One region of the Streptomyces sp. NPDC091209 genome, then DNA from elsewhere that is predicted to be linked to it. Evidence: riboswitches for the same ligand, from Rfam matches in the RefSeq annotation. Region 1 holds a riboswitch; the other holds the start of a gene.
The links. Region 1 has a riboswitch for thiamine pyrophosphate ahead of thiO (glycine oxidase ThiO). Riboswitches for the same ligand answer to the same signal wherever they lie in the genome.
Positions count from the first base shown of each region.

Region 2: linked by a shared signal. The riboswitch ahead of ACIQRL_RS40265 (purine-cytosine permease family protein) and the one ahead of thiO (glycine oxidase ThiO) in region 1 are both predicted to bind thiamine pyrophosphate.

Region 1 is NZ_JBIVVR010000001.1:434,977-438,178, reverse strand. It holds gene ACIQRL_RS01955 (thiazole synthase) at 1-220, opposite strand, end outside; gene thiS (sulfur carrier protein ThiS) at 224-424, opposite strand; gene thiO (glycine oxidase ThiO) at 421-1,587, opposite strand; TPP riboswitch at 1,585-1,698, opposite strand; partial or broken gene ACIQRL_RS01940 (hypothetical protein) at 1,751-2,092, shown strand; gene ACIQRL_RS01935 (VOC family protein) at 2,310-2,582, shown strand; gene ACIQRL_RS01930 (NAD(P)/FAD-dependent oxidoreductase) at 2,919-3,202, shown strand, end outside.
Region 2 is NZ_JBIVVR010000024.1:81,450-84,651, forward strand. It holds gene ACIQRL_RS40255 (phospholipase) at 1-442, opposite strand, end outside; gene ACIQRL_RS40260 (alpha/beta fold hydrolase) at 591-1,424, opposite strand; TPP riboswitch at 1,866-1,960, shown strand; gene ACIQRL_RS40265 (purine-cytosine permease family protein) at 1,952-3,202, shown strand, end outside.

The sequences.
Region 1 (3,202 bases):
CGGCCGTGTTCGGCAGGACGCGGATGCCGAGCCGGTCGAGCACCGACAGGACCGAACCGTGCACGGACGCGTCCACGCGCCGCATCGCGACCGTCGTCAGCTCCGTACCGGACGCCACCAGGGAGCGCTCCAGCACGTCGAGGCTGGGCGCGCCGCCCGTCCCCATGATCAGCCGGGACCCGTAGGTCGTACCACCGAGGACGAAGGGATCGTCGGCCATGGGTCAGCCTCCTTGGACGGCGGTGAGGACTTCCACGCGGTCGCCCTCGGTGAGGGAGGTGGACGACCACTGCGCGCGCGGGACGACGGTTTCGTTCAGGGCGGCGGCCACCCCGGCCGGTGCCGGGGTGAGGGTCGCGACGAGCGCGTCGAGCGCGGTCCCCGCGGCGATCAGCCGCCGCTCCCCGTTGACGACGATGTTCATACGGGCAGCTCCGTGAGGGCGGTGGCGCCGAAGCGCAGGGGGGTGAAGGGGAGGGCCTCGGCGGGGAGTGCGCCGGTGGTCAGGGCGTGGGCCATCGCGTCGCCGGTCACGGGCGTCAGGAGCACCCCGTTGCGGAAGTGACCGGTGGCCAGCAGCAGCCCGTCCAGTGCGGTCGGGCCGAGCAGCGGCGCGTTGTCGGGCGAGCCGGGGCGCAGCCCCGCGCGGGTCTCGGTGAGCGGCAGCTCGGTGATCCCGGGGACCAACTCGTGTGCGTCGCGCAGCAGTTCGTACACACCGCCCGCCGTCACGGTGGTGTCCCAGCCCAGTTCCTCGCTGGTCGCGCCCACCACGAGCTCGCCGTTCTCGCGCGGCACCAGATAGACGTGGCTGCCACGCACCACGGCCCGCACGGTGCGGTTGAGGAAGGGCGCGTACCGCCGCGGCACGGTCAGCCGCAGTACCTGCCCCTTCACCGGGCGCACCGGCGGCACGACGTCATCGGGGACGCCCCTCAACCGCCCGCTGAGGCTGCCCCCGGCGAGCACCACCTGGCCCGCGAGGAGTTCGGTGCCGTCCGTGGTGACCACTCCGGCGGCCCGGTCCCGTACGACCGTCAGACACTCCGCCCACGTCCGGTGCAGCACCACTCCGGCCCGCTCGCACGCCGTGACCAGGGCTCCCGCCAGGCGCCGCGGGTCGATCTGGTGGTCGCCGTCGACCCGCAGACCCCCGCGCACGCCCGGCGCGAGCATCGGCTCCAGACGGCGGCACTCACGGCCGCTCAGCCACTCCGACTCCAGCCCCGAGCGGACCTGAAGGGCGTGCAGTTCCCGCAGATGGGCGCGGTCGTCGGCGTCCAGCGCGACGGCCAGCGTGCCGCACCGGCGATAGCCGAGGTCCTGGCCGGTCGCCTCGGTCAACTCGGTGGCGAAGTCCGGATAGCGGCGCGCGGAGGCGAGGTTGAGACCCAGCAGGGTCTCCTCGCCGAAGTGGAGTTCGGTGACCGCGGCGAGCATCCCGGCCGCGACCTGGGCGGCCCCGCCGCCCGGCTCCGGGTCCACGAGCGCGGTGGTGAACCCGCGTTGCGCGGCCCGCCAGGCCGTCACCAGACCGATGATTCCGCCCCCGATGACGAGGACGTCCGACGAACGTGCAGACGGCATGGGCGTCCAGCCCCTCCCTTCGCCGGCATGACCCGGATCAGGTTCGTACGGTCGGAGGCCGCCCCAGCCTCCCTCTCAGCCCGGTGCGTCCGGGCTCCCGCGAGTGCTTTACGTTGGCCACCCTAGCCCGCCCCCGACCGTCTCAGTAAGGGAGCATCCGACCATGGCGCGACCCCTCGACGGCCTTGTCCTCGTCCCCGTCGCCGACCAGGCGCCGGGCCAGGTGGGCACCCGCACCCGGTTCGCCTACCACGAGCGCGACGGCACGGTCTGGGCCGACTACACGGGCGGCGACATCGTCCGCGGACACCTCGTGGGCACCCGTGAGGGCGACCGCCTCGACTTCCGCTACGTGCAGCTCATGCACGACGGGACCACCGCCTCGGGCCACTGCGTGTCCCTCGTCGTGGAACTGCCCGACGGCCGCGTGCGACTGGAGGAGACCTGGACCTGGGAGTCACGGGAGGGCACGGGGACGAGCGTGGTGGAAGAGCCGCGCGCGACCGATTGTCGTCCCGCTTCTCATGATGGCCACAACGAGACGTACAACACTCAGGTGACCCTTCAGGTCGAGTACCACGGACGCTTCAGCGAGGCCGGAATCGCAGACTCGGGCAACACCGTGATCGACTGCTGAAGTCCGTTCACCCGTAACGGTCTGCCGGATCGATTCGGTAGGCCGTTTTCGGCTTCGGTCGCACAGATGAAGGTGAGACAGCAGCATGCACGTTCATTTTGAAGCATTAGACCCAGAGAAAATGATCAGGTTCTGGGGCGGCATCCCGGGTTGGGGTGGGTGCAGCGTCGGCGAAGCGGAATCTCCGGCTGTGCTACCGGTCGTCACCGTCCTTGTCGGAACGATCGCCGAACAGGTTGAGACGCTGATCGCCAAGGGCGCCTCTCTCGTGAAACCTCACGATTCCATGCAAGCCCTGATGACGGATCCGGAAGGCAACAGGTTCATGGTGGTGCTCGACCCCGATCACGAAGCATGAATGCCCAAAAGGAGCGGCGTACAGCCGCACGACCCTTGGCAGCTCGCTACGCTCGCGCGGCAACGCCCTGGACTCCGACGGCCGTTGCACCCCTGCGGAAACAACCTCCTTACCGGGCCCTGATCTCTACCGGGGTCCCGAGCGGCTTCGGTCGCTGGCGGGGCCGCTGACGTTAGCGGCCCCTCGGGGGCCGAGACCGGGCCGTCTGTGGGCCGTCCGAGGGTGGCCGACCACGACAGGCAACGACAGACGACGAGCGCTTCATCCCCGGTTACCGGGGCGCCGAGTACCCCATTTGCAGGTAAGCGATGCCTGTCACGTGTCTATGGTGATCAGGTGAGCGAGCAGACGCAGGCACAGTCGCAGGGGCCCACGGTACGGAGGGTCGTCGTGGTGGGCGCGGGCATCGCCGGAGTGCAGACCGCGGTCGCCCTGCGCGAGCAGGGCTTCCCGGGCACCGTCACGCTGATCGGCGCGGAGCCGCATCAGCCGTACGACCGGCCGCCGCTGTCCAAGGCCGTCCTGCTGGGCAAGGCCGAGGGTTCCGCCTTCGACATCGACTTCGAGGCCCTGGACATCGACCTGAGGCTCGGTCGCGAGGCGCTCGGGGTGCGCCCCGA
Region 2 (3,202 bases), on a different contig from region 1:
GGCCGATCACCAGCTGGGCGGCGTAGTTGGCGCCGCCCGACTTGTCGGCGACCGTCAAGTACCGGTCCGTTCCAGGGGCCTTGAGCGTGTACTGGTCCGCACCGCTCGGCGTCACCTCCCACGCGGCGTCGGCGCTCGTACAGGCGACGGTACGCGCCTGGTCGCCCGAGCGGCCCAGACAACTGCCCGCGGTGTCGGCGCTTTCGAGGACGAAGGAGGAGCCGATCGGCCGCAAGGTCCACTGCTGGTGATCCTCGTTGCCCTTGGGGTTGTGCTGGACGACCGCGCCCCCGCTGTCGGCGGCGTTCAGTCCTGTGGTGGCGCTCTGGACGTAGTAGGCGCCCGCGACGGGGACTTCGGCGGCGTCGGCGGGCGCGGGGACGGCGAGAACGGTGCTCAGTACGGCGGTGGCGGCGAGCAGGGAGCGTCGGCTCGGTCTCATGGCACGTGATCCCTTCCTGTGGGGAGCATGAGCATGCCATGTTACTGTCGGCGTCAGCGGTTCGGACCGCGTCAACCGTCGTGCCCCGACCCGAGCGCTCGGCGGCGCCCCCGTTTCGGGCCGCCGCCGTTCACCGCTCCGAGCGAGGTCAGACAGTGCCGTAGGGAGTACCGGGGTGCTCGATCCGCGTGGCGAACGCGGTGATGTCGGCGACCACCCGTTCGGGCTGTTCCCAGTGGAGGACGTGGCCGGTGCCCTCGTAGGCGAGGAAGTCCGAGCCGTGAACGGCGTCCAGGATGGTCTGCTGGTCCTCGCGGGGCAGGAGCTCGTCCTGTTCGCCCCAGATGACGAGGGTGGGCACCAGGATGCCCGCGAGGGTCGCGCCGAGATCGGCGTCGAGGAGACCGCGCGCGGTCTCCTTCCAGACGTACGCGGGGAGTTTGAGGTTCTCCTCCACCATCGTCTCGATGAACCCCCGGGCGATCGGGCGGGCCGCCGCGCCGGCCAGGAAGTCCTCGACGAACGCGCGGGGCACGGGATCGGAGAGGCCTTCCAGGGCCTTGGCCGTCCCGGCCACCGCCTGGTTGTCCGCGAGGGTGCCGGGAACGCCGAGCAGAACCAGGCCCGCGATGCGGTCGGGGTAGCTGCCGGCGACGATCCGGGCCGGTACGCCGCCGCTGGACGCTCCGACCAGGATGGCGCGGGAGATGTCGACCGCGTCCAGGAAGGCGACCAGGTCGGAGGCGAAGTCGTCGGGAGTGTAGCCCTCGGCGGGCCGGTCGGCATCGCCGTGCCCGCGCTGCGTGGGCGCGTAGCCGTGCAGGGACGCCGGAAGGCGCCTCAGGAGGGGTTCGAAGGACCACCAGGAGTCGGCCAGACCGTGCACGAAGACGACCGGTGTACCACTGGGGTAGCCGGCTTCGGCGTACGGGAGGGTGGGCCCATACCGCAGTTGCGCTGACTTCAGGGAGATCACGGTCACGGCACTCTGCCTCCTTCCGCCCGGCCACCCGGGTCCGGGAACCCGGGAGCGGAGAGCGAGCGGCGATCACTTCCGACACTACCGAGGGGCGGCGCGCGCCGCGCTGCGAAGGGCCCGGTCGAGCCGCTCGGATGAAGCGGAGCGCAGGGGCGGGCGCTGGTCCGGGTGGGTGACTCCAGGAGGACGGGTGGAGGATCGCCGTCCCGGGCAGACCAGCCCGCCGCCGTCCCGGGCTGACGCGATCCCCCGGTCCCGCGCGTCACGGTCCCGCCTCGTCCCGTACGGACCGAGGGCGGGAACCTCCGCCGTGCACAACGGCCGTCGCACGCAGGACCCGCGGTGCACAACGCCCCTCGCACGCAGGACCCGCCCTGCGCAAGGGCTGTCCTGCGCGGGAGCCGTCGTACCCACCACCTGGGGGATGGGGTTAATGTGTCCGTCGTACCGGACACGGGGTGCCCCGTCCGAGGGCTGAGATCACACCCGTCGAACCTGAACCAGTTCGTACTGGCGGAGGGATGTCTTCCATGCCATTGGCGCATGTTTCCGGCGGGGTGCCCGCCGACGACCGGCCCGCCGTCTTCGACGGCCGGATGCCCTCCGCACCCGGCGACCTGCGGGTGGAGGGACACGGCATCGAGCCGGTCCCCGAGAACAACCGGTACGGCGGCGCCGGGCGCCTGTTCACCGTGTGGTTCGCGCCGAACCTGACGATGACGGGCGTGTTCACCGGCACCATCGGCATCACGCTGGGCCTGGACTTCGGTACCGCCCTCGCGGCGGTCGTCCTCGGGACCGTGCTCGGCGCGCTGCCCACCGCTTACCTCAGCACCTGGGGCGGCCTCACCGGCACCGGCCAACTCCCGCTCGCACGGCTCGCGTTCGGCCGGGCGGTGGTGCTGCCCGGGACGCTCCAGTGGCTGTCCTCGGTCGCCTGGGACGCGCTGATCGGGCTGTTCGGCGGGGACGCGCTGGCGCGGCTGTGCGGCTGGCCGTTCTGGCTCGGCGTGCTCGTCATGATGCTCGCCCAGGGGGCGCTCGGCGTCCTCGGCTACGAAGCCATCCACCGCCTGCAGATCGTCATGACGTTCGTGCTCGCCGTCGCCTTCGCGGTGATCGCCTGGCGCATGCTCGACGGCGTCCATCCCGCCGCGAGCGGGGCCGCGACCGGTGCCGACCGCGCGGGCGCGTTCGTGCTCACCAGCACCATCGCGCTCAGTCTGTCGCTGTCCTGGGCACCGTACGCCGGTGACTTCAGCCGCTATCTGCCGCGCACCACGTCCCGTCCGCGGATGTTCTGGTGCACCCTGCTCGGCCTCGTCGTGTCCTTCGTCGCCGTGCAGGTCCTCGGACTGTGGGGCGCGTCCGTCCTGACCGACCAGACGGCCGCGGGCGTGGACGCGTTGCTGGGCGGCGGGACGGCGGGCGCGTTCGGGCTGCTGGCCGTGGCACTGGCGGCGGTGTGCAGCAACGCGATGAACGACTACAGCGGTTCGCTGGCGCTGCAGACCCTGGGCCTGCGGATCCCGCGCCCGGTGGCCGCCGCCCTGGCCGCCGCGCTCGGCTTCCCGCTGGTGCTGTGGATGCACGCCGCCGACACCACGGCCCGCTTCCAGAACGTGCTGCTGTTCGTGGGCTATTGGATCCCCGGGTTCGTCGCGATCGTCGTCGTCGACTGGATCGCCCGCGGGCGGGAACGCGGCGGCGCCCCGGTCGACGTCGCCGTCGAGATCTCCCGGCCACGCCCGGGATGGCCTTCGCTGGTGGCCTTCGTCGCG